One region of the Peribacillus sp. FSL R5-0717 genome, then DNA from elsewhere that is predicted to be linked to it. Evidence: riboswitches for the same ligand, from Rfam matches in the RefSeq annotation. Region 1 holds a riboswitch; each other region holds the start of a gene.
What was found. Region 1 has a riboswitch for S-adenosylmethionine ahead of NYE65_RS18020 (methionine biosynthesis PLP-dependent protein). Riboswitches for the same ligand answer to the same signal wherever they lie in the genome.
Positions count from the first base shown of each region.

Region 2: it holds a riboswitch for S-adenosylmethionine, as region 1 does, so the genes downstream of both, NYE65_RS23510 (Na+/H+ antiporter NhaC family protein) here and NYE65_RS18020 (methionine biosynthesis PLP-dependent protein) in region 1, are expected to answer to the same signal.
Region 3: it holds a riboswitch for S-adenosylmethionine, as region 1 does, so the genes downstream of both, mmuP (S-methylmethionine permease) here and NYE65_RS18020 (methionine biosynthesis PLP-dependent protein) in region 1, are expected to answer to the same signal.
Region 4: it holds a riboswitch for S-adenosylmethionine, as region 1 does, so the genes downstream of both, NYE65_RS09955 (5-methyltetrahydropteroyltriglutamate--homocysteine S-methyltransferase) here and NYE65_RS18020 (methionine biosynthesis PLP-dependent protein) in region 1, are expected to answer to the same signal.

Region 1 is NZ_JBBOOF010000001.1:3,735,141-3,743,245, forward strand. It holds gene NYE65_RS18000 (ABC transporter ATP-binding protein) at 1-286, shown strand, start outside; gene NYE65_RS18005 (ABC transporter ATP-binding protein) at 283-2,301, shown strand; gene NYE65_RS18010 (type B 50S ribosomal protein L31) at 2,438-2,686, shown strand; gene metC (cystathionine beta-lyase) at 2,773-3,954, opposite strand; gene NYE65_RS18020 (methionine biosynthesis PLP-dependent protein) at 3,951-5,063, opposite strand; SAM riboswitch class I at 5,150-5,263, opposite strand; gene fumC (class II fumarate hydratase) at 5,590-6,972, shown strand; gene NYE65_RS18030 (hypothetical protein) at 7,082-7,324, shown strand; gene NYE65_RS18035 (ABC transporter ATP-binding protein) at 7,382-8,105, opposite strand, start outside.
Region 2 is NZ_JBBOOF010000001.1:4,900,426-4,908,530, forward strand. It holds gene ppsA (phosphoenolpyruvate synthase) at 1-2,152, shown strand, start outside; gene hutG (formimidoylglutamase) at 2,631-3,587, shown strand; gene NYE65_RS23500 (hypothetical protein) at 3,911-4,066, shown strand; gene NYE65_RS23505 (SOS response-associated peptidase) at 4,126-4,797, shown strand; SAM riboswitch class I at 5,133-5,240, shown strand; gene NYE65_RS23510 (Na+/H+ antiporter NhaC family protein) at 5,432-6,748, shown strand; gene NYE65_RS23515 (chromate transporter) at 6,904-7,449, opposite strand; gene NYE65_RS23520 (chromate transporter) at 7,498-8,105, opposite strand, start outside.
Region 3 is NZ_JBBOOF010000001.1:40,549-48,653, forward strand. It holds gene NYE65_RS00160 (asparaginase) at 1-764, opposite strand, end outside; gene NYE65_RS00165 (helix-turn-helix domain-containing protein) at 994-1,368, shown strand; gene NYE65_RS00170 (hypothetical protein) at 1,828-1,995, opposite strand; gene mmuM (homocysteine S-methyltransferase) at 2,283-3,245, opposite strand; gene mmuP (S-methylmethionine permease) at 3,235-4,629, opposite strand; SAM riboswitch class I at 4,713-4,815, opposite strand; gene NYE65_RS00185 (flavin reductase family protein) at 5,051-5,659, opposite strand; gene NYE65_RS00190 (alpha/beta hydrolase) at 5,678-6,286, opposite strand; gene NYE65_RS00195 (ring-cleaving dioxygenase) at 6,286-7,233, opposite strand; gene NYE65_RS00200 (ring-cleaving dioxygenase) at 7,256-8,105, opposite strand, start outside.
Region 4 is NZ_JBBOOF010000001.1:2,032,377-2,040,481, reverse strand. It holds gene NYE65_RS09965 (CaiB/BaiF CoA transferase family protein) at 1-1,012, shown strand, start outside; gene NYE65_RS09960 (membrane protein) at 1,276-1,800, shown strand; gene NYE65_RS09955 (5-methyltetrahydropteroyltriglutamate--homocysteine S-methyltransferase) at 1,943-3,046, opposite strand; SAM riboswitch class I at 3,128-3,229, opposite strand; gene NYE65_RS09950 (hypothetical protein) at 3,386-3,805, shown strand; gene NYE65_RS09945 (glycerol-3-phosphate responsive antiterminator) at 3,978-4,520, shown strand; gene NYE65_RS09940 (MIP/aquaporin family protein) at 4,746-5,570, shown strand; gene glpK (glycerol kinase GlpK) at 5,592-7,082, shown strand; gene NYE65_RS09930 (hypothetical protein) at 7,272-7,484, shown strand; gene NYE65_RS09925 (glycerol-3-phosphate dehydrogenase/oxidase) at 7,513-8,105, shown strand, end outside.

The DNA.
Region 1 (8,105 bases):
GATCAAAAATCCGGAAATCCTTATATTGGATGATTCCTTATCCGCTGTCGATGCAAAAACGGAAACGACGATCATCGAAAATATCCAGAATGAACGGGCAGGGAAAACGACCATCATCACAACCCACCGCTTATCAGCCGTTCAGCACGCGGACAGGATTATCGTATTGGACAGCGGAAAGATCATCGAAGAGGGGACTCATGCGGATTTACTGCTGAATGATGGCTGGTATAGCGAGCAATATGAACGACAGCAGGTTGACGAAGGAACGGAGGTGAAGGCATGAAGGTCGTAAAGAAACTTTTTAATTATGCTGCCCTTTATAAAAAATTGATCATTGGCGCCCTGATCATGCTTGCTCTTTCGGTAGCGGCCGATTTAACGGGTCCTTTCGTTGCCAAGAAAATCATCGATTCACATATACTTGGCATCGAATCTTCCTGGCATGAAGCAGGTAAAGGAAAAGATGCAGTTAAGTATGATGGAAATTGGTATAAACGGGCTGATTACTTTTCAAAAGGTGAGAAGAAAGGCAGGGAAGTCCATGTTCTGCAGGTTGGCAATCAATTTGTCTTCGTAGATGAAGCTGTCCCTATCGATGGGCGCAGAACCTTGGAGAACCAATCATTGATCATCAAGAAAGACGGGAAAGAGCAACGTGCGCAAGCAGTGAAATTGACGAGTCAGGAAGTGATGGGATTTTATCAACCGGAAATCCCGCGGATCATTAAGCTTGTGGCTTTTTATTTTAGCCTTGTCATCCTTTCCTCCATTTTTCAATATGGCCAGAGTTTTTATTTACAGAAAGCGGCGAACCGAATCATACAGAAGATGCGAAATGATATTTTTAGGCATATTTCCCGTCTGCCGATACGTTATTTTGATAATATGCCAGCGGGTAAAATTGTAGCCAGGGTCACTAATGATACGGAAGCGATCCGGGAATTATATGTAACCGTGCTCGCCAACTTCTTCTCGAGTACCATTAATATTTTCGGCGTTCTAATTGCTTTGTTTATTCTGGATCCACGAGTCGGTACCATTGGCCTTCTACTTATTCCGATCATCGTTATCTGGACGATGGTATACCGTAAATTCGCCTCGAAATATAATCACATCATTCGGGAACGGGTCAGCGATATTAATGGAATGATTAATGAATCCATTTCTGGTATGAGCATCATTCAGGCATTTGGACGTGAAAAGGAGACGAAGCAATCTTTTGAAAATCTGAACCGGGAGCATTTTTCCTATCAAAATAAAATGCTCCATTTGAATTCGTTGACGGGTGGAAACTTGATTGGCGTCATTAAGCTTTTGGCGCTGATGGCCTTCGTCTGGTATTTCGGCGGGATTTCCCTTACAGCGGGTTCGGCCATTTCCTTAGGGATGATGTATGCAATTGTTGATTTGATCAGCCGCCTGCTACATCCGCTTCACGGAATCGTCAATCAGTTCGCTAATCTTGAACAGGCGCTTGTTGCAGGGGAGAGGACGTTCAGCTTATTGGATGAGAAGGGATTGGCAGTCAGCGATGAAAACATATCCAGATACAAAGGAAACGTACAATTCGAAAATGTTTCTTTTGGTTATAAGGATAAAGAATATGTGTTAAGGGACATTTCCTTCTCCGCTAAACAGGGGGAAACGGTTGCTTTAGTTGGCCACACCGGTTCAGGAAAAAGCTCCATAATGAATTTATTATTCCGCTTTTATGACAGTAGTGAAGGACAGATCAAAATCGATGGCAGAAATATATTGGATATCCCCCATCAGACGCTTAGGGAGCATATGGGGATCGTCCTTCAGGACCCCTATTTATTTACTGGCACCATCGCCTCGAATATCAGTCTTAATCATAAAGGCATCACAAGGGAAATGGTTGAAAAAGCATTAAGAGATGTCGGGGGGGACAAAGTGCTGAAGCATCTTCCTTTAGGGCTTGACGAGCCCGTGATCGAAAAAGGCGGAACGCTGTCTTCCGGACAGCGTCAGCTAATCTCTTTTGCCCGTGCCCTTGCATTCAATCCGGCCATATTGATCTTGGATGAAGCGACAGCAAGCATCGACACCGAAACCGAGGCAATTATCCAGGAGGGTATGGAAGTGCTGAAAAAAGGGAGAACGACCTTCATCATTGCCCATAGGCTTTCCACGATAAAAAATGCCGACCAAATTCTTGTACTGGAAAAAGGGCGGATTGCAGAGCAAGGTACACATGAAGAATTAATGGAACTGAAAGGGAAGTACTATCAAATGTATGAACTGCAGGCAGGTCCGCATAAAGGCATGGCTGGCTGAACACAATGGAATAAGGGTAGATCATCTAGATTAAACTATAATGAAGGTACCGACTTTTGGTACCTTCAAGTATAATGGCTGATAATAGTAATCATTACGTTTAAGATATACCTATACTGACGATGAGGTGATAATAGTGAAACAAGAAATTCATCCCGATTATCAACAAGTGGTATTTATGGATACCAACAGTGGGTATAAATTTTTGACAGGCTCCACTAAGACATCCAATGAAACAATCGTTTGGGAAGACGGCCAAACATATCCTTTATTAAAAGTGGAAATCAGCTCGGATACGCACCCTTATTATACAGGAAAGCAGAAGTTTGCTGAAAAAGGCGGACGGGTGGATCGCTTCCTGGATAAATATAATATGAAGAAATGAGAGTTAGGCCATCGGGAAATCGATGGTCTTCTTTTATTGATGGAATAAAAAAGGTGCCCATAAATATGAGGCACCCACTACTTTAATCATTTTGCAGCAATTGCTTCCCCTTTGGCAATATTGACGAGGGCAGCTTCGAAGTCCTTGATTAAATCGTCCGGATTTTCCAGTCCGACAGAGAGGCGGAGCAAGCTATTCGTGATGCCTCGCTTTTCCCTTTCATCAGCAGGCATGGCCGCATGGGACATTTTGGCCGGGTAGGATAATATGGATTCTACCGCTCCCAGGCTTACGGCAAAAACAGGGAGCTCGACAGTGTTCACGAAGGAACGGAAGATTTCCTCACTTTCCAATTCAAATGAAAGGACCGCCCCTGCTCCGAGTGACTGGCCTTTCTGGATGGCGTGCTGTGGATGATCGGCTAGGCCGGGATAATACACTTTTTTCACCAAGGGCTGCTCCTTTAAGTAGGCTGCAATCTTTTCGGCCCCTTTTTGTGAATGTTCCATTCTAACTGACAAGGTTTTCAAGCCTCTCATTACGAGCCAGGCATCCTGAACACCAAGGACCGCTCCAAAGGAGTTTTGAAGCGAACCGAGTCTTGCCGCCAATTCCGGATCTTTCACGACCGCAAGCCCAGCTACCACATCACTATGTCCGGATAAAAACTTCGTCGCGCTATGAAGGACAACATCAGCGCCCAAATTCAGCGGTTTTTGCAATGCGGGCGTCAAGAATGTATTATCAACAAAGCTTAAGGCACCGGCTTTTTTTGCGATATCACATATAGCTTGAATATCGGTCACTTTAAGTAAAGGATTTGAAGGCGTTTCAATGTATATGGCCCTGGTATTTGGCTGAACCGCCGCTTTGACACTTTCAAGGTCCGTCATGTCAACGAAGGTATGCTCAATATTGAAACGGTTCAAAACGCTTGTGACCATCCTGAACGTTCCGCCATACACATCTTCGGAAATGACGATATGATCCCCGGCAGACAATAGCAGGAAGGCTGTTGAAATGGCAGCCATACCTGATGAAAAGGCAAAGCCGTGAGTGCCTTCCTCAAGTTCGGCAATGATGTCTTCAAGTGCCTCGCGGGTTGGGTTCCCGCTTCTGCTGTAGTCATATTTGCCGAATTGATCGACATCGGATTGATGGAAAGTCGATGCATGCTGGATGGGGACGCTCACACCGCCCGTTGCCGGATCGAATTTATGTTGATTATGAAGTAATTTTGTTTCAAAGCTAAAATCATGATCTGTCATCGTAGTGCCTCCCTTTTTACATGTGCGAATGCTTGCTGCAAGTCACCAATCAAATCGTCGCTATCCTCGATGCCAACGGAGAAGCGGAGCAGTCGATTACAAACACCGTTTGCCGTTCTGACCTCAAGCGGTATATCGGCATGTGTTTGTGTGGCAGGATAGGTGATGAAGCTTTCAACCCCTCCCAGGCTTTCTGCAAAGGAAATTAATGAGAGCGATTGTAAAAATGGGTTGACCGCCGCTTCATCAATGATGCGGAAAGAAATCATGCCGCCTCGGCCTGGATACAATACGTCCGTAACACAATCATGCTCCGATAAGTAATCTACAAGTATCTTGGCATTCTTTTCATGCCGCTCCATCCGCAATGCCAGGGTTTTCATTCCGCGCATCAACAGCCAAGAATCAAATGGGCTCAAGACAGCTCCAGTGCCATTATGATGGAAGGCAAGTGCATCACATAATTCAGCGCCGCTAGCAACGATCAGTCCGGCGAGCACATCATTATGACCACCGAGATACTTGGTTGCACTGTGGATCACAATATCAGCTCCAAGCAAGATGGGTTGTTGAATAAGAGGCGTGTAAAAAGTGTTATCAACGATTAGCAATAAATTATATCGTTTAGCCAATGCGGCAACGGCGCTAATATCCGTTTGCTGCATAAGAGGGTTAGTGGGAGTTTCGATGAAGATGGCTTTCGTGTGAGGAGTGATGGCTTTTTCGATATCCTCCAAACAACAAGTGTTTACATAGTCACACTGCAATCCCCATTTTTTAAAACCTTGTTCTAACAGCCGATATGTACCGCCATAAAGATCTTCACTGACAATCCACGCATCCCCGGATTTAAAAAGGGCGAGTATAGTGGAGATGGCGGCCATTCCTGAACTGCAGGCATAGCCTTGGTCTCCTTTTTCCAGATCGGCGATGGATCGCTCCAATAGCTGGCGGGTAGGGTTACCTGTCCTTGTATAGTCGAATCCCGTCGATTGACCGATTCCTTCGTGGCGAAAAGCTGTTGAAAAGTATACCGGCGGATTGACTGTTCCTGTCGCCGTTTCACTGCGATTTCCTAATTGAGCAAGATATGTTTCAGGTTTATACATGGTTTTCACTGCTCCTTTGAGTTAAATAAAATAAAAAAAAGTCTTCTTTAAGAAGAAGACTTTGATTAAGTAGGGACGAGTCATTCTTCTTATCTTCCAAGTTCATAAACTTGTGGAATTAGCACCTTTTCATTGGTTTGAAACAAATGAAGGTTGCTGAGGTGTCATCGGGCCATTCCCTCTACCTCTCTCGATAAGAGTTTAGATTATTCAATTTCTTTTGAATTTACTATATATACAAAACACTGTCAAGGACATTTTGGGGGTGATGATGTGTTGGTGTTCATGGCCAGGTCAATTGAAGCCTAGCGGTGCCTACACTTTATGTGTCAAAAAAGAATATCCAAATTTTCATCTAAATATGAATGGCCTAGGATTTTTCAGAAATATGGAAAGGGTCAGCGGGATATTTTTGCTTTAAAATAATAAAGTTTGTACAATGTATGGAGAGAAAGAATAATCCGACATTATTCATTTCATATGCAAAAATTTTTCAATGAATAGTGCAAACTTAGGAGGAGAACACATGGAATACAGAATCGAACGTGATACGATGGGTGAAGTGAAAGTTCCTGCTGATAAATATTGGGGAGCACAAACTGAGAGAAGCCGTAACAATTTCAAAATCGGTAACGAAAAAATGCCGATTGAATTGGTTCGTGCATTTGCATACGTTAAACAAGCTGCTGCAAAGGTGAACTATGATCTTGGCGATCTTTCCGAAGTTAAAAAGAACGCCATCGTCAAGATTTGCGGCGAAATCCTTGAAGGTACGCTTGATGAACATTTCCCGCTTGTAGTTTGGCAAACGGGAAGCGGTACGCAAAGTAATATGAATGTGAATGAAGTGGTCGCTAACAAAGGGAATGAATGGTTAAAAGAAAATGGTGAATCGGAAATCCTTCACCCGAATGATGATGTTAACAAGGCACAAAGCTCAAATGATACTTTCCCGACTGCCATGCATATTGCAGCCTTTATGGAAGTCGCAGAAAAATTGGTTCCTGCCATCAAAGCACTTCGTGATACATTCGATACAAAAGAAAAAGAATTTTGGGATGTCGTGAAAATCGGCCGGACACATCTTCAAGATGCTACACCCTTAACATTAGGACAAGAAATTTCCGGTTGGAAAGCGATGCTCGATAAAGACTTGGCGATGATTGAGGAAAGCAGCCAAAAACTATTGAACCTTGCTCTAGGCGGAACGGCTGTAGGAACCGGAATCAATACAAAGAAAGAATTCCCGGGACTTTCTGCCAAACAAATTGCAGCGGATACAGGATATCCTTTTGTCACATCTGATAATAAATTCCATGCATTGACTAGCCATAACGAAATCGTCTACGCACACGGTGCTTTGAAAGCATTGGCGGCAGATTTAATGAAAATTGCGAACGATGTCAGATGGCTTGCAAGTGGACCGAGAAGCGGAATCGGAGAAATTGCCATTCCGGAAAACGAGCCAGGCAGCTCCATCATGCCAGGTAAAGTCAATCCGACCCAAAGTGAAGCGCTTACCATGATTGCGACACAAATCGTGGGTAACGATGCTACAATTGGCTTTGCAGCAAGCCAAGGTAACTTTGAATTGAATGTATTCAAACCAGTCATCATCTATAACTTCCTGCAAACGGTCAAATTATTGACGGAAGGCATTCATTCCTTCAACGATAATTGTGCGGTTGGCATCACTGCAAATGAAGATAAGATCAAAGAAAATGTAGAGCGTTCCCTTATGCTGGTAACAGCATTGAACCCGCATATCGGTTATGAAAAAGCAGCCAAGATCGCCAAAACTGCCTTCAAGGACAACTCCACGTTAAAAGAAGCGGCATTGAAACTGGAGTTCCTGACGGAAGATGAATTCAAAGCATGGGTCGATCCTGCTAACATGGTTAATAAATAATTGGATGGAAACACCCTCCCTCTAGCATTAGGGAGGGTGTTTCCATGTGTTAAAATACTGGAATCGACAAATACTGAAATCATAAGTATCTGGAACAGGAGGAAAAACAATGTCTATATGCCCGCTTTGCAACGGTCTAAGAAAAATTCATGTGGATTGCCCGGAATGCGGCAGCGAACTTGAGGATAAAGGGAAATTCATGGATTATGCTGATGATTACAGTGCTTATATGGATATCGACATACTTAAAGAAAACGACGGATACCCTCAATCCCTTCAAAAAGGGCAATGCCCCCATCTCATGAAATGCCCTGAATGCGGACATGATGAAGTGGTATTGGTCCAGGAATGAATCGCCCTTTATTTTAATAAACGTAAAAAGACCCATAATGAATGGGTCTTTTCATGTTTAATTGGCAGATAACTTCATGCTTTCCTGCATCTGTTCATCTTCTTCAACTAAAATGCGATGTTCGGTCCCTTTATCAAAAAAGTGCGCTTTATTCATGTCGAGGGCAAGTTCGATCTTTTCGCCTGCCTGGATAATGTTATTGGCATCGACCCTTGCAACGAAGTCCTGCCCCTCTAAAGTGGAGTAGAGCATGATCTCCGCGCCCATGAGTTCGGCTACATCAATTTGGGTCGTGAATGTAGTGTTAGAGGACTCCGTGAAATAAGCTCCTTCATTATGGAAATCTTCCGGACGGATTCCAAGGATTACTTCTTTTCCGACATATCCTTGATCACGTAGCATTTTCATCTTAAATTCAGGTATTTCAAGGGTTTGTTCGCCTATTTTGATTGTGCCTTCTTTTAATGTTCCGGAAAAGAAGTTCATGGCAGGCGATCCGATAAAGCCGCCGACAAACACGTTTATTGGTTTCTCATAAACATCCTTTGGAGCACCGACCTGTTGGATGATACCATCTTTCATTACAACAAGACGTGTCGCCATGGTCATTGCCTCTGTTTGGTCATGTGTGACATATATCGTTGTGGTGTCGAGCCGTTTATGCAGTTTAGCTATTTCCGCGCGCATTTGAACCCGCAGTTTTGCATCGAGATTGGATAATGGCTCATCCATCAAGAAAACTTTTGCGTCCCTTACAATTGCACGGCCAAGTGCAACACGC
Region 2 (8,105 bases), 1.2 Mb from region 1:
ACTATTTACTGATCGTGCTGTGATTTACCGAATGCAAAACGGATTTGACCATCGCAAGGTTTATCTGTCTGTTGTTATTCAAAGGATGATTTTTCCACAAGCTTCCGGAATACTATTTACAGCTGATCCAGTTTCCTCAAACCGCAAGGTGCTTTCGATCGATGCTAGCTTTGGGCTGGGTGAGGCACTTGTCTCTGGCTTAGTGTCTGCGGACTATTATAAAGTGCAAGAAGGTAGGATTGTGGAGAAGAAGATTTCTGCCAAAAAGTTGGCTATATATGCACGAAAAGAAGGCGGGACGGTGGAAAAGGAAATTGAGCCGGGGCAGCAGGTTTTATCGACCCTGTCAGATGAGCAAGTGTTGGGGCTTGAAAGGATCGGCAGAAAGCTTGAAGCGCATTTTGGCTGTCCGCAAGATATCGAATGGTGTTTGGTTGATGATACATTTTATATTGTCCAGAGCCGTCCAATTACTACTTTATACCCCATCCCAGAAGCGAATGATCAAGAGAATCACGTTTATGTATCTGTCGGTCATCAACAAATGATGACTGACGCCATGAAACCATTGGGATTATCTTTTTGGCTGTTAACGACTCCTGCACCCATGCGTATAGCTGGCGGAAGGTTGTTTGTAGATGTCACACATATGGTGACTTCACCTGACAGCAGAAAAATGTTAGTAGAGGCCATGGGACAACACGATCCGCTCATGAAAGATGCACTCATTAACATAATAGAGCGAGGGGATTTCATAAAATCCGTACCAAATGATAAGCAAGAACAGAATTCCGGTAAAAGCAATAAAAGTGTGCCGTCTGGACATTCTAGTGCACAAATTGAAAACGACCCGACAATCGTTTCTGATTTGATTAACCGTAGTCAAACATCGATAGAAGAATTAAAACAAAACATCCAAACGAAATCAGGATCGGATTTATTTGATTTCATTCTGGAAGATATCCAGATATTAAAGAAGATTTTATTTGACCCACAAAGTTCAGCTGTGTTTATGGCTGCGATAGATGCATCATCATGGATCAATGAAAAAATGAATAAGTGGTTAGGTGAAAAAAACGCAGCCGACACGCTTTCTCAATCTGTACCAAACAATATTACTTCAGAAATGGGTCTGGCGCTAATGGATGTCGCAGATGTGATACGTCCTTATCCAGAAGTAATTGATTATCTACAACAAGTAAAAGATGATAATTTTATGGATGAACTGGTTAAGTTTGATGGTGGTCAGGAAACCCAGGATGCCATCTATGATTATCTCGGCAAATACGGAATGCGATGTGCTGGAGAAATCGATATTACTAAAACTCGTTGGAGCGAAAAGCCAACTACACTTGTCCCCGTAATTCTTAGTAATATCAAAAACTTTGAGCCTAATGCTAGCAATCGAAAATTTGAGCAAGGGCGACAGGAAGCTTTGAAAAAAGAACAAGAGCTATTAGAACGATTGAAAAAATTACCGGATGGTGAACAAAAAGCCAAAGAAACAAAACGAATGATCAGCCTAATCCGAAATTTCATCGGTTATCGGGAATATCCAAAATACGGAATGGTTAACCGCTACTTCGTTTATAAGCTGGCTTTACTGAAGGAAGCCGAACAACTCGTGCAAGCCAACGTTATTCATGAAAAAGAAGATATATATTATCTCACTTTTGAAGAACTTCACGAAGTCGTACGCACAAATAAACTAGATTACCAGATGATCAGCAAACGAAAAGACGAGTACAAATTATATGAAAAACTAACTCCACCACGTGTTATCACGTCTGATGGTGAAATCATTGTAGGGGAATATAAACGAGACAATCTCATGGCCGAAGCTATTGTAGGCCTATCGGTTTCTTCCGGAGTAATAGAGGGCAGAGCGCGCGTCATCTTAAACATGGAAGATGCAGATCTAGAAGATGGAGATATACTGGTTACAACCTTCACCGATCCTAGCTGGACACCATTATTTGTATCCATAAAAGGACTCGTCACCGAAGTTGGCGGGCTGATGACCCATGGAGCAGTCATCGCACGTGAATATGGCTTACCTGCCGTTGTCGGTGTGGTAAATGCCACCAAGCTTATAAAAGATGGGCAACGTATTCGAGTAAATGGAACAGAAGGTTATATAGAAATACTATAATTCATTATATTTCAATCATAAAGAAGATCATTCGAATTAGGAGAATCATTGAAATAATGATGCTTTGCGGATTTTGGCAAAACCCCCTGTCACTAGGTCATATAAGGGGCCAGTAACTGAAAATTGATATTAAAGTTTAGTAAGGACATTTTGAGATCGAGCCTTCTGTTAAAGGTCGCTTTTATATGATGCCAAAGCCCAATTTCTCGCGTACAACACGGGGGAATTGGGCTTTTTGTGGATTTTATTTATAGGCAAAATCGATAATCCCTTGCTAAATCTAATGGCTTGAGCAGCAATGTCAAACGGATACGAGGAAGATATTCTCCAACAGATATATCTGTCAATATCATAAATTACGCTGAAAGCGGCTATACCTTCTATAGAAATATTAAATTTTTGTATTGGTAATTATACATTATCTCCATTATAATTTTTAAGAAAGATATTTCGGAATTTTTAAAATAAAGGAGAAATTATGTATACTCAACCGACTTTAAAATATTGGAATGGAAGAATTGATTCCCAAACTGACCTCGACAGCTTCAGATACCACCAAAGAGTGCGCTTGGCACCGATTTCGGAATTAGCCACCTCTTCCAATGCATCACGAACTTTTGGACTGATTGGCTTTAAATGTGATGAAGGCGTCAAAAGGAATAAAGGCAGGGTTGGTGCTGCCGAGGGTCCTGATCATATTAGGCAATCGTTGGCAAAATTACCTTGTCATTTACCTTCCCAAACCGAGCTGGTGGATGCTGGCGATGTAATATGTGAAAGTACAGAGATGGAAGCCGCCCAATCTCAACTGGGATCAGCTGTTGCCCGGATTTTGGAGAGTAAAGCGATTCCTATCATACTTGGGGGAGGACACGAAACCCTGTATGGCCATTATCTTGGGATTAGGAAATCCATTGGACCAAAAGCTAGACTGGGGATTATTAATATTGACGCTCACTTTGATATGAGGCCTTATGAAAAAGAAACTTCATCAGGCACGATGTTTAAGCAGATTTTGGACGAAGATCAAAGTTGTGGCTATTTATGTGTCGGAATTCAGAAGCAGGGGAATACGAAGGCACTGTTTGAAACTGCCGAGAGGAGTAAGGTTGACTACATATTGGAAGAAGATTTGTCATTATACGAAATGGATGAAACGAAGCGGAGGATAAATGAATTCGCTAAGGAAAATGACTATATCATGCTTACATTATGTACGGATGTAATTGATTCAGCCTACGCACCTGGGGTAAGTGCACCATCGCCGTTTGGACTGGATCCGAAATTGGTCCGTGCCATTATTAGGCATATCGTATCGAATGAAAAGATCCTCTCATTTGATATCTCTGAAGTGAACCCTTCATTGGACGAAAATAATAAGACCGTTACATTGGCAGGGCATTTAATAAATGAGGTTTTGCTGCATTTTAAATAATGGACATGGGATGGCGGCAACTCCAATTCGGTCTTCCCAGAAAGAGGGTTTCTATTCGTATCCACTGTTGGGGCTTTCCTTAATGTTATCTTCAATATTGAAGCGAAAAACCTTTAAAGCCCCCAGACTGTCCATGAATCATTCATGGACAGTTTTTTGCGCCTCCTTCACAAGGATTCATGGTCCTTGGCATTGCTTCGTTCGACTAACCATTTAAAGTATAAAGGCGTGTGGATTTTCCATGCCTCTGCTACGTTCAATACTGATACTTGTGGGTTTTTGGTTTATAATAACAACCATCTAGCCTTTTGAGGAGGGATTCCATGAATGAATATAAAGTAACGGTGAGGAATGGCAGTACCTTAATTTTGTCGGAAATCATTAAAGCAGAAGATGAAAGAGAAGTCCTTGGCACTCTTTTGATTTCCAGCGAATTATTTAATCAACCATTTACTGATATCAGGATTTTAGAAAGCTGATTTGTGCCTGCCCATTCCATTTGATACACTGTAATAAATCTTAATACGGTGGCGATATTATGTGTGGACGTTTCACTCTTTTCACTGACATAGAAGAAATAAAAGAACGGTTTGATATTCAAGGGTCATTTGATGAGGAATACCAATTCAGCTACAATATTGCTCCCTCCCAATCCGTGCTCTCCGTCATTAATGACGGGGTAAGGAACCGGCTTGGATATCTTCGGTGGGGACTCATTCCTTTCTGGGGAAAAGACGAAAAAGCGGGCTACAAAATGATCAATGCCAGAGCGGAAACCATTGCTGAGAAAGCAAGCTTCAGGAATGCGTATAAGAAGAAGAGATGCTTGATAATCGCTGACTCTTTTTATGAATGGAAGAAGACACCAGAAAGAAAAATACCGATGCGGATAAAAATGAAGAATCATGCTCCATTTGGAATGGCCGGTCTCTGGGAATCCTGGAAATCTCCTGAGGGCATCAGCATCTATTCGTGCTCTGTTATAACAACTGTGCCAAATGAGCTAATGACCAGCATTCATGACCGCATGCCTGTCATTCTAAAACCAGAAGATGAAAAAGATTGGTTGAATCCTTCCATTAATGATCCTGCATATCTGCAACAGTATTTAAAATCATTCGATTCGGAACAGATGGAAGCATTTGAAGTATCGACTGATGTGAACTCGACTAAAAATAATTCACCTAACCTAATCCAACAAATTTGCTGAGAGGTCATTAGACCTCTCAGAATGTAGACAACTCGATGAAGATCGAGTCTGTCTACATTTTTTTTTTGGTTTTTACAATTTGACGTTGCCTCCAGGCACTCGCTTTTCCCCGAGGAGTCTCGCACACCTGCTCCAATCAACTTAGATCTCTTTATAAACAGTAAGGAGTGCATGTGAAACACTTTGAAAATTAACCCTTGCGAAAATAGACAAAATGCTGTACTGTTATATTTGCTTTTCAAAACGACTTTCGATGTCACGAACTCAGGCAAGTTTCCAGCGTGGTACTTTTCTGGCAGGCATCGTAATTTTTGATAAAATTATATAATGTAATCTTCTTATCAAGAGAGACGGAGGGACTGGCCCGAAGATGTCTCGGCAGCGGACTTAAATGGAGTGCTGTGCCAAATCCAGCAGGCTGATTTTTGCCTGAAAGATAAGGAGGGTGTTTTTTATAAATTAAAAGACCTCTTCTTGTTGTTAAATAGAAGGGGTCTTTTTTATGCCAGTTTTATTTGCTACAGCTCAATGACTGGAAAATCAGGTAGGTTCAAATTGGAGTTATTTGCGAAAACTGTTAATAGAATAAGAGCTGTGACACATGTCGCGGGAAAAATAAAAAGAGGTGTACATCATGAGTGCAAACAATAAAGGGAATCCATGGGCATTGATCCCATTTGTCGTATTTTTAATTTTATTTATTGGGTCTGGAATCATCACTAAAGATTTTTATTCATTTCCGGTGATTGTAGCGATTTCCATTGCATCGGCAGCTGCATTGGCGATGAATCGGAAAGAGACATTCAATCAAAAAGTTGATATCTTCTGTAAAGGTGCCGGTGACGCCAATATCATGTTAATGGTTATCATTTTCCTTTTGGCCGGCGCTTTTTCGGAAGTTGCCAATGGCATGGGGGCAGTTGAATCAACAGTGAATCTTGCCTTAGCTGTTTTTCCGCAAAACCTATTAATGGTAGGGATTTTCATCATCGCTTGTTTTATTTCTCTATCCATGGGGACAAGCATGGGCACGATTGTTGCCTTGGCACCTATCGGGGTAGGGATTAGTGAACAAACTGATATTTCACTTGCCCTTTCAATGGCGGCCGTTATTGGTGGTGCGATGTTTGGGGATAACCTTTCATTCATTTCAGATACGACAATCGCTGCTGTCCGAACTCAGGGAACGAAAATGAAAGATAAGTTTAAAGTGAATTTTTTCATCGTTTTACCTGCAGCCATCATCACATGTGCCATCCTAGGAATTTTAACGATGGGTGAACAAGCTGACATTTCCCAACAGTCTTATGATTGGGTGAAGATTCTTCCATATCTTTGCGTATTGGTCACTGCATTGGCAGGAGTCAATGTGTTCTTGGTCCTTTCCATCGGAATCGTATTTGCCGGAGTCATCGGCTTGGCTGATGGTAGTTATCAACCGTTGGGTGTCATTCAAAAAGTTGGAGAAGGAATGGCGGGAATGTATGAAATCTCCTTCCTTGCCATTTTAATTGCAGGTATGGTAGCTGTAATCAAACATAATGGTGGCATCGACTATTTACTCCACCTAGTGACCCGAAATAGCAAATCGAAAAAAGGAGCGGAATTCAGCATTGCGGGGCTTGTTGGTTTAACGAACCTTTCAACGGCAAATAACACGATTTCGATTATCATTGCCGGGCCACTTGCCAAAAATATTGCTGAAAAGTATGGGATTGATCCAAGGAAATCGGCGAGCGTCCTTGACATTTTTGCATGTTGTATCCAAGGGTTGATCCCATATGGAGCACAACTGCTTGTTGCAGCAGGAGTAGCAAAGATTTCTCCGTTAAGCATCTTGCCGTATTCATATTACCCAATCCTGATTGGACTTTGTGGCGTCATTGCCATCCTGATTGGTTTTCCACGGTTTCAGCCGGGAAATGATGAAATGAAGAAACGTACCTCTTAAAAAGAGAATACAATAATATTAAAACACCCTGAATCATTGGATTCTGGGTGTTTTCTGTATGGTAAATACATAAACATAATAAAGTTTTCTCACACTTTTCAATTTTTTTGCTTAATTCCGGTCCAAATTAATGATGGTTGTGTGTGAGACACCTGTCATGAATAGAGGACAACACCTACTAAACCGGAAAGAATAATTATATAGGCTGGATGCCAGCGTAATTTCATTAGGGCAAATAACGATAAACCAAAAACGATTAATAAGCTTATCGTATGCCATGAAACGTTCACGGCTATCATATGATTGGAAAGTGCTAAACTGATCGCTGCAAAGATGATCAAACTAGTGACAATCGGTCTTAATCCATAAAACATGGATTGAACAACTGGATAATGATTCAATTTGCTGAAAAATGTGGCTATAACGGTTACGATTATAATGGCAGGAAGCAAGATTCCTAGAGCAGATGATATGGCTCCTGCTAACCCAGCAGTGGAATAGCCAACGAGAATGGCACTATTGGCGGTTACAGGTCCTGGGGACATCCCGGAAATGGCGATTATATCGGTGAATTCCTGCGTAGTCATCCATCCATGCTGTGAGACTTCCGATTCTATTACGGGAATCATGGCGTATCCGCCTCCGAAAGATACAAAGCCGATAATAAAGAAGGTGCTAAACAACTCCCACAATTCCATCATTCCATCACATGCTTTCTTAAAAATTAGTTAGTCCCTATTTTGTGTTACCTATATGCCAGCACCCATGAAAGGTTCGAAATCATTTTCTTCTATTTTCCTATCTTTTTTGTCCATCTTGACATCGTAACCTAATTTTCTCTTAATGGAGATGGTCACAATACCGGCTAGGGCTCCTGCTAATATAACCATCACAGGGTGAAGAAAGTAGAGGACGGGAATTCCTGCTATTAAGATACAGAAAGTTGATTTGTCTACAACTGCGGTTTTTCCTATCTTGATAGCCGCATAGGCGATGATGGCTACTATGGAAGCTCTGATCGATATGAATGCGGATTCTACCTTCGGATTATCCTGAATGAAAAAATACACAATGCCCAGGAGCAGAACAATTAAAAAGGTAGGTAATGAAACACCGATCATGGCTGCCATTGCCCCCTTCATTCCGGCAATTCGATGGCCGATAAAGGTGGCGGAGTTAATGGCGACAGCTCCCGGTACGGACTGAGATAAAGCAAAAACATCAGTAACTTCTTCGCTTTTCATCCATTTTCTCTTTTCGACCACTTCATTTTCGATTAAAGGGATCATCGCAAACCCGCCTCCGAATGTGACAGGTGCTATTTTAAAAAAGGTCCAAAATAATTGGAATAGAGTTT
Region 3 (8,105 bases), 3.7 Mb from region 1:
TGTACTAACTCATTCAATTTCTCTAAAATGTTTCTTCCTTGAAATGGAATACCACCGCTTCCATAACTTTCAATTACGATTCCCCGACATTGATTTTTCAGGAAATCAAAGAATTCAGGCTTAATACCGGGATGCAGCTTGACTAAAGCAACATCAGTACATAGGGAAGCATCCAACTTAGCTTCCTTATTCTTTGGTGAATGAACTGGCTTTAGATACTCAATTTTATCTTTGAATATGGTCGCAATATAAGGATAGTTAATACTTTCAAACGAATCATAGCTTTTCGTTCTCAATTTAATGGCCCTCGTACCCTGAATGACTCTGCCATCAAAAACAACATATACTCCTCCAATATCTTCACAAGCAAACCGGATCGCATCAGAGATATTCCTTTTGGCATCTGTCTTTTTAAAGGCAATCGGGACCTGAGAACCAGTAATGACGATTGGTTTCCCTAAATCTTGTAACATATATGAGAGCGCAGCAGAAGTGTAAGCCATTGTATCTGTTCCATGGGTAATCACAAAGCCATCGTAATCATGGTAGTGCTTATGGATGGATTGTGCGATTTCTGTCCAATCTTCCGGCTGCATATTTGTACTATCAATATTCATCAAAGGCTTACTATCAATCTCACACAGTAAATCCAATCCCGGTAGGTGGCCTAAAATTTCGTCAGCTTTCATTTCTGGAACAAGTCCATTTTTTCCTTCTAACGATGCAATTGTACCACCTGTAGTAAGCAACATCAACTTCTTCATTTTTGATTTTAACTTTTCCAATATACTACCCCCTAATAAGCCTCCCTGTTTCACTATCATTCTAATATCTCAGAAAAGGATGTTTCCGCTGTAAATGTTCATGTAACGCGTACAACACATGTAATTATAGTCATGTTTCATAGTGAAATCAAGCGAAAGTTATTCATTACGCGTACACTTTTTTCAATATGATGTTATAATGGATTTATATAAAAGGAGAGTAATAATAATGATTTTAAATAGATTGACTACATTAAGGAAGTCCAAAAGATGGTCTTTGCAATATACCGCTGACAGGCTCGGAATCGCCAAAAGTACCTATGCCGGTTACGAATCGGGCCACCGCCGCCCTTCATTAGAAACGATTAATTTATTGGCAGGCTTATATGATACCTCAACTGATTACATTCTGGGTCGAGTAGATTATCAATCTAATGATATGGATAATGAGTCGCCTCAAGTCATGGAATTAACGGATTTACCAGATATGAAGCTAGCTGTAGATGGAATTTCCCTTTCTGAAGAGGAAACGATTCAATTTATCGCTTTTATTAGAGCTAAACGGGAAGTGGAAATAAATCGCGATAAACAAAATGAAACATAGCAGACATTGAGTTTAAACTGGTATTGGGTAAAAGAACCGTACTTCATCAGCAGGTTCTTATACTGCCTGACATGTTCATTATAACTGTAATATACCGCGGCTTTAATCAATTAGGATAGGTCGGTTCGCCCATTTTGACGGTTGCACGTAATTATTTCTGTGTTTAGAAATTTAAATTTCATTAATTATTATATAGAAGATAGTCGGTTTTTTTAAAAAAGTCATCCATTTTCATTTTCTGTTGTCCTCTTTAGACTTATTTATTTTCCCTCTTTATCTATTTGCAATGAAAGAAAAAACATGGCAAAGATCATGGTTTCCCCCGGTGAATTAATCAAAAAAGAAGCAACATGAAGTGAGCGTTATGTCTTAATTCATGTGCTTCTATTATTGGAATCCTTAAAGAAATGGTAAATTCCTCAATATAATGTCTCAACAGATATGCTGCATTTCCATATTTTAAGGCATTTCATCTTCTTTTTCCCTATTCTTGAAAGCTTCATGAGTGACAATATCCTCAATCTGTTCATACTGGCGGCTGTGTTCCTTCTCTTCGCTAATTCTATTATTGGGTAAATTTCCTGGATGTCCTTTTTCTTTATGATTAAAATTTTTACCACGACTCATAACTCATTCTCTCCTTTCCATTCATTGTTTGTCTAGTTTTCCCAAGCACGAAAAAAATATGATTTAATTTCTCTTTTTACAGTTTTTGCAAAAGGGTTGTTTTACCTGTAATTTCCAGCTTATTTCTGAAGTGTCAAGAAATTAATAATTCAATCCTTTCAAATTACTCGAATCTGAATAAAGAGCTCAAAAAAAAGAACAGGAACCGCCAAATTCCTGTTCTTTTTGTTTATAGGTTTCCCGACTACTTACATATTTAATAACAATATTTTTGATAACAAAAAAGGCTAGGAGAACGTTACCACGGAAGGTCGCCACTTTCTTGAAATGCCCGCAATATGATGAGGAGCGGTTCTGCAACATCCTCCAATTATATTTGCCCCCGCATGGTGCCAATCTTCAGATTTCACATCGAGCCTATTACATGATTCTGGACCATGCCATGTTTTAGTTTCTGGATTATATGATTCACCGGAATTCGGATAAACGATAATTGGTTTATGCGTGTTTGCACGCAACACCTGTATGGCTTCCGTGATAACTGATACAGGCGCACAGTTGATGCCAATTGCGGCAATTTGCTCACTGTCCCCAAACAATCTGGCACACTCCTCCAGCAATGTGCCGTCACTAATCGCTTTTTCATTTTTCAAAGAAAAGGACAGCCAAGCATAGACTTCTGGATAATCTTTCAATAATGAATGTAATACTTTTGCTTCTTGCAGGGAAGGAATCGTTTCAAATGCTAAAATGTCAGCTCCTGCTTCAATCAAAGCTGATATTCGTGAGCGATGAAATGCCGCCAAAGTTTCATCTGAAACACCATAATTCCCGACATACTCTGAACCATCTGCAAGATAAGCCCCATAAGGTCCAACTGATGCAGCAACCAATGGCTTAGGTCTAATCGTTTGAAATTCTTCCTTCCAAAATTCATCTCTTGCTTTTCTTGCTAGTAAAACCGTTTTCCTGATTAGATCCAATGCCTCTTTTTCTTGTATTCCGCGGAGGGCGAAACCTTCAACCGTTGCTTGATAGCTTGCCGTTATCGCACAGTCAGCACCAGCTCGAAAGTAGTCAGAGTGCACCTGGTAAATCACTTCTGGATTTTCAAGTAATACACGTGCAGACCACAGGGGATCGTCCAAATCACACCCATGACTTTCAAGCTCTGTAGCTAAAGCTCCGTCCAAAATCATAACTGAATGACCTTGTAAAATTGCTTCAATTGGGTTAATTTTATTTTTCATGGTCTACTCCTCTTTTCTTTATGGTTTGTGTCAGATAATAACTTCCATAGCAAAACAAAATAAACGGAATGCCACAATATAGTGCTATTCTTTGTGTAGGATCAAATGCAATTCCTATGCAAGAAGCAAGACATAGCATAAATGAAACGATTGGAACGAATGGATATAATGGTGTATGATAAGCCAAATCATTAACTGAGTTTCCTTCGTTTATATATCGTCTGCGAAATAGAAACTGTGACGCGCTAATACTCATCCAAACTATCACCACGGCTAGTCCAGAAATGGATACAAGCACTATATAAACAGTATCCGGCGCTATAATACTCGAGAAAAGTGCTAAAACACCGCCCAGCATACTGAAAAGGACTGCATTCAAGGGAACACCCCGTTTTGTCAATTTTGCAAATATTGGTGAAATAGTTTTCTTATCTGCAAGTGACCAAAGCATCCTGGATGAGGCATATAGTCCTGAGTTCGCAGCGGACAAAATGGCAGTTAATATAACAAAGTTCATAATATCCGCTGCATATGGCACTCCAATTCGTTCTAGAACGGCAACAAAGGGGCTCTCTAATACGCTTGCATCCGAAACAGGCAATAATGCGGATAAAACAACGATGGTACCTACAAAAAAGATAATCAATCTCCATAATGTCATACGGATTGCCTTTGGAATCGTTTTTTCCGGATTCACAGTTTCTCCAGCTGCAACTCCGATCAATTCAGTTCCAGAAAATGCAAAATTCACCGCGAGCATCGTCATTAGAATGGCAAAAGCACCATTTGGAAATAAACCTGCACTTGTAACATTGGAAAATAACGGAGCTGATTGTGCGTTAATCATAGGAATGAAACCTATCATTGCCGCAGCTCCCAGAATAATGAATATTACAATAGCAAATACCTTTATAGACGCAAACCAGAATTCGGATTCAGCGAAAAACTTAACGGTCCACGCATTTAATGCCAAAACCAAAATGGCAAATAGAGCACTCCATATCCAGACACTGATTGATGGAAACCATCGCTGCATCAACAATCCTGCAGCCGTGAATTCCGAACCTAGTGCAACAGTCCAGGTTAGCCAATACAACCAGGCTACTGTATACCCTGTCCCTGGTCCGATGTATTTGGCTGCGTAACTATGAAACGCACCTGTCTCGGGCATATGCACAGATAGTTCACCTAGACATAGCATGACTAGATAAACCACTAATGCACCAATCAGATACGAAAGGATGGTTCCGAACGGACCAGCCTGTTGAATCGTATAACCCGAACTTAAGAATAAACCAGTTCCAATCACCCCGCCAAGCGATAGCATTATTATATGCCGTGCTTGCATTTGCCTTTGAAAATCATGCTTCCTTTTGTTATCCATTCTTACTCTCCTTAATCTTGCATCCAGAAAAAACGAAAACGCACTCTAAAAAAGAGTGCGTTACTGACAAATAAACACGTACGGTCTTATCTATCAAGGTTTCACCCCCTGGAATTAGCACAGTGTCTTTGTAGACCTGTTGCTGAGGTTTCATAGGGCCAGTCCCTCCACCTCTCTGGATAAGAAATTATTTTTTTATAACTGTATCAATCTATGAAAAATTTGTCAAGTTTTGTTTCGGAATGTAAAGACTTCCTTTTAAATGCTAACGATCATGGCGTTTGCGGCATTAATATTAAAAGGTTGCTTATTTTTGGAACAGGCGCTAAGCGTATTATAATGGCAAATAAAACTAACCGGGGTCATTTTGGTCTTAAAAATGGCAACATCTTAAAAGATGTCGCCATTTTTTACTTTTTCCTTAAGGACGTTCTATTTCAAATAATTCCCCTAGTTTTGTATAAGAATGACCTGCTAATCTTGCTACAGGTTTTAGCCCATTCGGGTCAATACGGCCATTATGGTAAATATCTTGCTCTATATGATAGCAGACTATTTTCCCTATCAGTAAATCACAACCAGGTTCATTCTTGGAACCTGCCAATGGAATCGATTGCTCTAATGTACATTCAAAACGTACCTTCGCTTCTTCCAATCCTGGTACGGATACCCTATCACTAACAGCCAGCGTGAAATTAGTAAGACCCAATTCACTTTCTTCAGATGGGAGTTCCTTGGCCGTTCGATTTGCATCGGCAACATTATTTTCGTCAGTGATATGAACAACGAACTCACCTGTTTGAATTGCATTTCGGGCTGTATCCTTTGAAACTCCTTCTTTCCGTTGAACAGAAATGGAAATCATCGGAGGATTTGAACTGACTATGTTAAAAAAGCTGAACGGTGCTATATTGATTGTACCGGTTTCGGATTGTGTCGTAACCAGCGCTATAGGTCTCGGTATAATGCTTCCAGTCAAAAACTTATAATTATCCCGTTCAGTCAGACTTTCAGGGTTAACAGAAATCATCTTCATTCCCTCTCATTCTTATAAAAAGTTCTTTTGAAACCATGAACCTGCTGCATCAACCTCTGAACGTGTTAACTGATGACCATAATTTTCCCATTGAACTCCAACTGTTGCGCCAGCTTGCTGTAAAAGTTGATTAAGTTCTTCAGTTTCTTCTGCCGGGCAAATCGGATCGTTTTTACCTGCAGCAATAAATACAGGTATATCTGAAAGGGACGGCAAAGCGATCCCTCGTCTTGGAACCATTGGATGATGAAGAATTGCTCCTTGTAAGGCCCCCTCGTAATGGAACAGCAAACTTGCAGCTATATTTGCACCATTGGAATAACCTAATGCCACCACTCTGTCACGGTCGAAGTCATATTTTCCGGACGCTGATTCCAAGAAGTCATAAAGCTCCTTCGTTCGGAAAATCAAATCCTCTTCATCAAAAACCCCTTCAGCTAACCGTCGGAAAAAACGGGGCATTCCATTTTCAAGTACATTTCCCCGTACGCTCAGTACGGACGAACCCGGTGAAACCATTTCGGATAATGGCAAGAGATCTGTTTCCGTTCCTCCAGTGCCATGTAAAAGCAGTAGTAACGGAGCTTCTGGATTACTTCCTTTTTGAAAAATATGTTTCATCATTTATCCTCCTCTAGTACTCTCGGCACTGCCGGCAGTAACGTTTTTTCCATAACTTCCCGCTTTTCTTCCAACCATGGCGGCAGCATTAATTTACTGCCCATCGTTTCCTTCGTTTCATCATGAGCAAAGCCAGGTGGATCTGTGGCAACTTCAAAGAGTATGCCTCCATCTTCCCTGAAATAAATCGCATCGAAGTATTGTCGGTCTGTAAAGGGTGTCACACCATAGCCATGGTTACCGATATGCTCCCTCCATTCTTTATGATCTTCATTATCGCTCGCACGCCATGCGATGTGATGGACAGTTCCCACTCCGATTTTACCGTTTGGTAAAACCGTTTTTTTAACATCGATCAAATTTCCGATATCCGATGTGGATTTGAAGCGGATGAAATCGCCCTCTTCCCCAACCTTTTGAAGGCCCATCACTTCCTCTAATAGTTCCATCGTTTTGATCGGTTTTGACGTCAATAATACAGCTCCGCCGAAACCCTTGACCGCCTTATCAGCTGGTACACCGCCGAATGACCACTCGCTATTTTTACCTTCTTTACGCTCAACCAGTTCAAGTTGCAAACCATGTGGGTCTTGGAACTCAAGATATTCCTCACCGAAACGTGAAACCTTTTCAAAGTCTATATTAAATTTACCTAAACGATTTTCCCAGAAGCCCATTGAACCCTCCGGAACTGCATATGTTGTAATTCCCACTTGTCCGGAGCCAATTGTCCCTCGGTATGCCTCAGGCCAAGGAAAGAACGTGATGATTGTGCCCGGTGAACCGGATTCATCTCCGAAATATAAATGATAGGTGCCTGGATCATCAAAATTAACGGTTTTCTTCACCATACGCATTCCCAATACTCCAGCATAAAAATCCACATTCTCTTGAGGATTGCCTACAATTGCGGTTATATGATGTATCCCTGCATTTTGCTTTTGCATGCCGATTACTTCCTCCCTTTGATTAATTAGTTGATTTTGTATTAAGTGGTTTTAAATTCGATTCAATATCCTTTCTTTTCGATTCCAAAAAAGGTGGCAGGGCAAGGTTCTCACCTAGATGCTGCTCAGCTTCATCCACTTCAAAACCAGGTCCATCAGTAGCTAGTTCAAATAATATGCCATTCGGCTCCCTAAAATAGAGTGAACGGAAATAAAAGCGGTCCACATATCCCGAATTCACGAATTTCGATTCACTAATCTTTTCTACCCATTTTCTCAATTCTTCTTCATCATCCACCCGAAAGGCAACATGGTGTACTCCACCCCTCCCCAGCCTTTCCCGAGGTATGTCATTCCTTTCTTCAATATGGAGTTCTGCTCCAGTTCCTCCTTCACCTGTCTCGTAAACGACTATCGGATTTTGCCCGCTGATTGCGGATGGGTATGTGCCTGATTTCCTGAACCCCAATACCTCGATAAGAACACTTTCTGTTTGTTCAATATTGGGTACTGTGAGTTTTACTGGTCCTAATCCAAGTATGGAAAACTCTTGCGGGACTGGGCTTCCATCCCACGGAAATCCTCCATCAACGCCGTTATTATCCTGATCGGAAACCAGAAGAAGCCTTTGCCCTTCAGGATCTTTAAAAGAAAGCACCTTTCTTTCAAAACGGCTCGATATTTCATCGTGCTCAACATTGAATTCCACAAACCGTTTTTTCCAATATCCTAGCGCTTCATCATCCCGCACCCTTAAAGAAATTTCTGAAATGCTATTGTTTCCCTCATGAGTGCGGGCAGCATTTGGAATTTCAAAAAACGTCAATTCCGTACCCGGTGAACCAATTTGATCTCCATAAAATAAGTGATAC
Region 4 (8,105 bases), 1.7 Mb from region 1:
GGATGTTTTGAAGGTGGAGAGGCCGGGGACAAAGGATTCATGGGGTGTGAACCAATATCTTAACAGATCGAAGAAGTCGATTACACTGGATTTAAAACAATCCGAGTCTATCGAATCCATAAGAAACCTAGTGACGGAATACGATATCATCATTGAACAATTCCGTCCAGGTGTCATGGAACGTCTGGGTCTGGGGTATGAGGCATTAAAATCGATCAACCCGAAGCTGATTTACTGTTCCATCACGGGCTACGGCCAGACTGGTCCCTATAAAGACCGACCGGGACATGATATCAATTATATTTCGATAGCAGGCTTATCAGGCTATTCTGGTACGAAAAAGGACGGCCCGGCAAAAAACGGAACCCAAATAGCAGATCTTGCCGGAGGCTCATTGCATGCTGTCATCGGAATATTATCTGCAGTCATACACAGGGAAAGAACAGGATTCGGCCAAGCCATCGACATCAGCATGACCGACTGCAGTTTTGCCTTGAATGCCATATCCGCACATCTGAATTTACAAGGTGGCCTTGAACTTGAACCAGAAAAACTGATGCTGAACGGAGGGTCTTTTTATGACTTTTACGAAACGAAAGATGGACGCTATTTTTCAGTAGGCAGCCTTGAGCCCCCTTTCCGAAAAGCATTATGTGAAGCGATTGGTGCACCCGGATTATATGAGCTGAGCATGAAAAGCGATGAAGAAAGCGGAATCAGGTTTAAAACGGCCGTCCGGCTGGCTTTCCTTGAAAGAGATTTTCATGAATGGCAGGAGATATTCGCTGAATTCGAGGCCTGCGCAGAACCAGTGCTGACTTTCACCGAAGCGGCTGAGCATCCCCAATTGAAGGAGAGGGGAATGATCGTCGAGGTACCTGACGGAAAAGGGAATGTCCAGAGGCAAATCGCCTGCCCGATCAAAACATCGGTTTTCACCCCTGGATATAAACATGCAGGCTTGGAGCCAGGACAAAACAACGCAGAAATCCTTCGCACCCCCAATCGCTAAATAAAGATGTAAAGGCTATCGCTTTTCCGAGGTTTTTGGAAGGTGATAGCCTGTTTTTTTTGAATGCCGGAAAAAGCAGGGGGAGGGTCGATATGATCGTTCGAAGGTCGAAGTAAAGCGGAAGGAGAACAATTATCCTCTTATCATTTGTGGAAAGCAACATATTACCACTGTGAAAATTTACTAGTTATAACCAGTGTGGGCAGGGTATCAGAGTAGCATCCTGGTAAGAAAATCGCTGGTAAGGAGGGGGTTAGTTAAATATGTTTGGTCTCTCTGATATCATTAAATTTCTATTTTCCTTTTTTTTGATCATGCCGATCGTTACACTGATACATTTGAGCGGGCATATTTTCTTTGTTACGATCTTTGGGGGATCAGAAAAGAAAATCTTGATCGGGTGTGGTAATAAGCTTTTCGCCTTTCGGAACATAGAGGTGAGGAAATATTATTTTTGGAATGGGACTTGCGAGTTCAAGGGTTTGAAACATGATAATCGATTGACGAATACCCTGATCTATTTAGGGGGGGCTATCTTTAATTTAATCAGCATGCTGATCATATATAGCTTAGTGTATCAGAATATCCTGGACAGCTCGGTAATCTGGTATCAATTTATCTATTTTTCTTTTTATATTATGTTTTTCTCCCTGTTTCCGATGTATTTCTCGGACGGATCGCCTAGTGATGGGAAGGCTGCTGAATTGGCCTTGAGGAACAAGCTGGAAGATAGGGTGACGGATGATATATTCGTGAAGAAAATGGAGGATGATGATAGCTGCAAGTAAAAAGGGAACGTCCAGATGGCCGTTCTTTTTTGTTTGCTTTCAGTTTTAGGGTTTTAAGTATAAACCTAATCGGCACGCTTATATTGAAGCCGATTAGGTTGTTCGAATCCTGTAAATAAGTTTTAAAGTCTCCGTAAAATAATCATTCCCATACTTCTTTCGCAACATCAACGACGAATTTCAGCTTTTCCCATTGCTGTGCCTCGGTTAGCTTGGTGCCGTGATGTGTAGAGGCGAAGCCGCATTGAGGGCTTAAGCATAATTGTTCGAGCGGAACGAATTGCGATGCTTCTTTAATGCGTGCCTTAACAGCTTCCTTGTCCTCGATTTCTCCATTTTTTGAAGTGACGACACCCAGTACGACCCGTGCACCGCCATTTGGAATGTATTCCAATGGTTTGAAATCCCCTGAGCGTTGATCATCATATTCCAAGAAGAATCCATCCACTTTTTCTTTTGCCAATAAAGTTGGGGCGATACGGGCATAGCTTCCTTCAAACGCCCATGTCGACTGGTAGTTTCCGCGACATAGATGGGTAGTGACGATAAGGTCTTCTGGTTTGCCTTCCAATGCGCCATTAATGACTCGAAGTGCAAGATCAATTAATTGTTCCCTCGTATATTTTCCATCTTTGAACTGGAAATCCGGAGCTGAAAGTCTGGCAATATATACATCATCCAATTGAAGATAACGCACACCTGCTTCATAAAAGGCTTTCAAAGCATGCTGATAGGCGTTGATGATATCATTTGCATAGTCTTCAATATCAGGGTAGACGTCTTCATTATGAATGCCTGCAGCAAATAATTGATTCGGACTGGGGATTGTTTGCTTGGCAACGGCACGTCCGTTCACGATTTTGTTCAATTCAATGAAATCACGAATGAAGGGATGTTCAGGGTTGAATGAAACCTTCCCGGTATTGCGAACATTATATCTCTCTGTTTCGACACCATCGAATGTGAGGCCTTTTTCAGTTACATATCCCTCGATGCCATTTAAATGTTCGAGGAAGTCAAAGTGCCACCATGTTCGTCTGAATTCACCGTCCGTAACGGCCTCTAAACCAACTTCGATTTGTTTATCGACGATCCGATTGATTTCTTCAGTTTCAATTTCACGAAGCCGCTCAGCTGAAATGGTACCTTCCTTAAAGTCCTTCCTGGCAATATGTAAACGTTCCGGTCTTAATAAACTTCCGACGTGGTCCGCCCTGAATGGTGCTTTCGTTAATGTGATTGACATGTTGATTCCTTCTTTCCTTTTAAAAATAAAAAACCTCTTCTTAAAAATAAGAAGAGGTGTTGGCAACAAAGCTATATACTCTTCTTATCTTCAAGTTTTTACACTTCTGGAATTAGCACAGTACAAGATCAGTCTGTTGCTGAGGCATCAAAGGGCCAGTCCCTCCACCTCTCTGGATAAGAGTTGTCTATTAAATTAACTATGACTATACAGGTAGTTTTTATGAAGGTCAAGGGGTGGAGCTGGAATATTTTGAATATACCGTTTATTAATCCGGGCTGGAATGTTAACGGCATCAGGGAATCCGGCATATGCTTTGAGTGGGGAGGGAATGCAAGGATGAGTCCATTCAAAAATGGCATACCGATTACGGTAACTGAAGCCATGATAGAGAGAATCATAAAAATGAAATCATCTGGTCAGGAGATTAAAGTCGAAATTACGCCAAGTCATATTGTGCTTTCCGGAACGATGGAAGTGAAAAAAATGATGTTTAAGAAAAACGTGGCTTTCCGGATTACATTAAAACCGATTCATGTGGAAAAAAGAACGATTTCATTTGAATTAGTCGAAATGGAACCCATTGACAGGAATTTCATCAACCAAAGGATATTTAACAGACCGCCATTTTTTGAATATGAAAAAAGAGCGATCAAAATGAATGTTAATGCTTGGAGCATCGTGAGAAAAATTCCCATTGGCACAATTAAATCGTATGAACTCGTCGAAGGTGCATTGAAAATGAAACTCTCTTTATGATTCAAGGGGATATTTTACATATATCCTTTGCCGCAATCTATAAAGGGTGTGAAAGGTATGATAGTGTTAAGGTTACATGGTTCATGAAAAAATGTGTTTGATAAATCAAGTTCTTTAAAATATACTAAATGACTTGAAGTTTTGAGTTTTTCTGGTAATGAGGAGGATAATGATGGATCAGAAGATTTTGCCTGCTTCAGCAAGTATGAAGGATTTTGAAAGATTTCTAGAAAGTTCCTATGAAATAGGTGTGTTTCTTGATTTGCATATCTCACAATTGAAAAATGTAAGTATGATGGCCAAGCAGCATAATAAGAAAATGATTTATCATGTCGATTTGATCCATGGCATAAGAAGTGATGAGTACGCGACAGAATTCATTTGTCAGGAATATAACCCCTATGGGCTGATTTCGACTAAATCAAGCGTTATATTGAAGGCGAAGCAAAAGGGGGTCATTGCCATCCAGCGAATCTTTTTAATAGACTCACATGCGCTTGAGAAAAGTTATAAGCTGGTGCAGAAAACCAAGCCGGATTATATCGAAGTATTGCCGGGCGCCATGCCATGGATGATAAAAGAAGTGAAGGAACGATTGCAAACACCGATTTTTGCAGGCGGCCTCATACGTACTTCGGATGAAGTCCTGAATGCCCTTGATGCCGGCGCCTCGTCAATCACCACTTCAAAAACTGAATTATGGGATATCGTCTAATAGGGAAAAATTGAAAAAAATTACAGTATAATAGATTAATTTTTCATAAAATATTGACAGCGTTTTCATAACCTAGTATATTTTACAGTACAAGTTAATATATGTGACGGAGACTAGGAGATTCACAACAGATCTATTCATAATTCCTTTATGAATATAGTTCTGCTGTGGATCTCCTTTTATTTGTTGGCAAGGTTTAAAAAATTATCAGGGGAGGGTTTTATCATGACTCCATTTTGGGGAGAAGTGTTAGGCACGATGATTTTAGTTTTATTCGGAGCAGGTATTGGGGCAGGTTCATCCTTAAAGGGTTCCTATGCAAAAGATGCCGGCTGGATCGTTATCACGATTGCGTGGGGATTGGCGGTTACCATGGGTGTTTTTGCAGTGGGTTCCATAAGCGGGGCGCATTTAAACCCGGCGGTCACAGTAGGTTTTGCCATTATTGGAGAATTTCCATGGAGTGATGTGCCCGGTTACATCGTTGCCCAGATGATTGGCGCGATACTCGGCGCAACTCTAGTATTCCTGCACTATTTGCCACACTGGAAAGCTACGGATGATCCAGGGGCGAAGCTTGGTGTATTCGCGACTTCACCTGCAATCCCGCACACATTTTCAAATCTATTAAGTGAGATGATTGGAACTTTCATCCTTATTCTTGGTCTATTATTTATAGGGGCCAATAATTTTACAGAGGGTCTAAACCCATTCGCAGTCGGGTTATTGATTGTCGTGATCGGGATGTCACTTGGGGGAACGACAGGATACGCCATTAACCCGGCCCGCGACCTGGGGCCGCGCATCGCTCACTTTTTGCTGCCTATACCTGGTAAAGGAAATTCCAACTGGGGCTATTCATGGATTCCGGTCGTTGGACCGATTGTAGGGGGTTCACTTGGTGCCGTTTGTTATAAAGCATTTTTTATGGGGGAAATAACGGCAGGATTTTGGTCTGTTATGGGTGCAAGCCTGGTACTATTGATAGTAGCCTATGCTTTTGGTAAAAAACAGTCACATGAATTGGATAGCAGAAATATCGCTAGTTAATTAAAAGGAGGGACATACACAATGGAAAAATACATTTTATCATTAGATCAAGGAACAACAAGTTCGAGGGCGATTTTATTTAATGAAAAGGGGGAAATCGTCCATTCCTCCCAAAAGGAATTCACACAGCATTTCCCTAAACCAGGCTGGGTCGAACATAACGCCAATGAGATTTGGGGGTCGATCCTGGCGGTGATCGCCGGTGTACTATCTGAATCCAGTGTAAAGCCAGAGCAAATTGCCGGTATCGGGATTACCAACCAGCGTGAAACGGCAGTCGTTTGGGATAAGGAAACAGGTACGCCTGTCTATAATGCGATTGTATGGCAGTCCAGGCAAACAAGTGGAATCTGTGATGAGTTGAAGGAAAAGGGACTTAATGATTTATTCCGGGATAAAACGGGATTGTTGATAGATGCCTATTTTTCCGGAACGAAAGTGAAATGGATCCTCGATAATGTGGAAGGGGCGCGGCAAAAGGCGGATGAAGGCAAGCTGTTATTCGGTACCATCGATACTTGGCTGATCTGGAAGCTATCAGGAGGCAAGGCTCATGTAACGGACTATTCCAATGCATCCCGGACATTGATGTACAATATCCATGAACTGAAATGGGATGAAGAACTGCTTGAGATATTGACTGTACCAAAGTCGATGCTGCCGGAAGTGAGGCCTTCCTCTGAGGAATATGCACGTACGATCGAATATCATTTCTTCGGCCAATCGATTCCGATCGCCGGGGCAGCCGGTGATCAGCAGGCAGCATTATTCGGCCAAGCCTGCTTTAAGGAAGGAATGGCTAAAAATACGTATGGAACAGGCTGTTTCATGCTCATGAATACAGGAACCAAGGCTGTCAGCTCCGAACACGGACTATTGACGACCCTTGCTTGGGGCTTGAATGGGAAGGTCGAATATGCACTGGAAGGCAGTATATTCGTAGCTGGCTCCGCCATCCAATGGCTCCGCGATGGCCTGCGGATGCTGCATGATGCCAAGGACAGCGAGGACTATGCAAAACGGGTGGAAAGTACGGATGGAGTATATGTGGTACCAGCTTTCGTAGGACTTGGAACTCCATATTGGGACAGCGAAGTGCGGGGAGCCGTTTTTGGTTTGACACGCGGAACATCAAAAGAACATTTCATTCGCGCCACACTTGAATCACTTGCGTATCAAACGAAGGATGTCCTTGATGCAATGGAGGCGGATTCAGGAATCGAGCTGCAAACATTAAGAGTGGATGGCGGGGCAGTCAAGAATGACTTCTTGATGCAATTCCAGAGCGACTTATTACGTGTGCCCGTCGAGAGGCCGACCATAAACGAAACTACAGCATTAGGTGCTGCATACCTAGCCGGCCTTGCTGTCGGGTATTGGAAGGATCAAGAAGAAATCTCCCGGCAATGGGCGGTGGACAAAACCTTTGAACCATCCATGGAAGAGCAAGAAAGTGAAAAATTATATGAAGGCTGGAAAAAAGCCGTACATGCCGCTATGGCGTTTAAATAAAAAACAACATGAATTCTTTCTCAAATGAGCTGGAGTATGCTATAATGAAATCAAGTTAATAACTCGGCCGGAGAACAGGAGAGACCATGAATGCGTTATCGTTAATTCGATAATGTGCATTTATGGTCTCTTTTTTTGTTTTTAATGGCAGATTAGGGATATTAATATCTATATAACTTATGCGAACAAATGAACCAATTGAATATAATGACTGAATTCACGAGTAAACCGCGCGAATTCACGAGTAAACCGTGTGAATTCACGAGTAAATGGCGCGAATTCACGAGTAAACCGCGCGAATTCACGAGTAAATCGTGTGAATTCACGAGTAAATGGCGCGAATTCACGAGTAAAAGTGCAGAATTCACGAGTGAACAGCACCATCCATACAAAAAACAATAGAATGCAATACTTAAAGGAGGAATCAGGCATGAGGTTTTCAAATATATATCGGGAAGAAACGGTCGAAACTCTGAAAAAAGAAAAATTTGATGTGGTTGTCATTGGTGGGGGAATTACCGGTGCAGGGATCGCTCTGGATGCAACGACCCGTGGGATGAAAGTGGCTTTGGTTGAAATGCAGGATTTTGCTGCTGGTACTTCAAGCCGCTCGACAAAGCTTGTTCATGGCGGATTGCGGTATTTGAAGCAATTTGAAATAAAAATGGTTGCCGAGGTTGGTAAAGAGCGAGAAATCGTTTATGAGAATGGACCGCATGTGACCACGCCGGAATGGATGCTGTTACCGATGCATAAAGGAGGCACGTTCGGGAAATTCAGTACTTCGATTGGGCTTCGGGTCTATGATTTCCTTGCAGGGGTTAAAAAATCTGAACGCAGGAAAATGCTTTCGGCGGATGAAACACTAAAACGGGAGCCTCTCGTTAAGAAAGAGGGACTGAAGGGCGGAGGCTACTATGTTGAATATCGGACAGATGATGCACGTCTTACGATTGAAGTCATGAAGGCGGCTGTCGATAAAGGTGCAACACCGATAAATTATACAAAAGTAGATAAATTGTT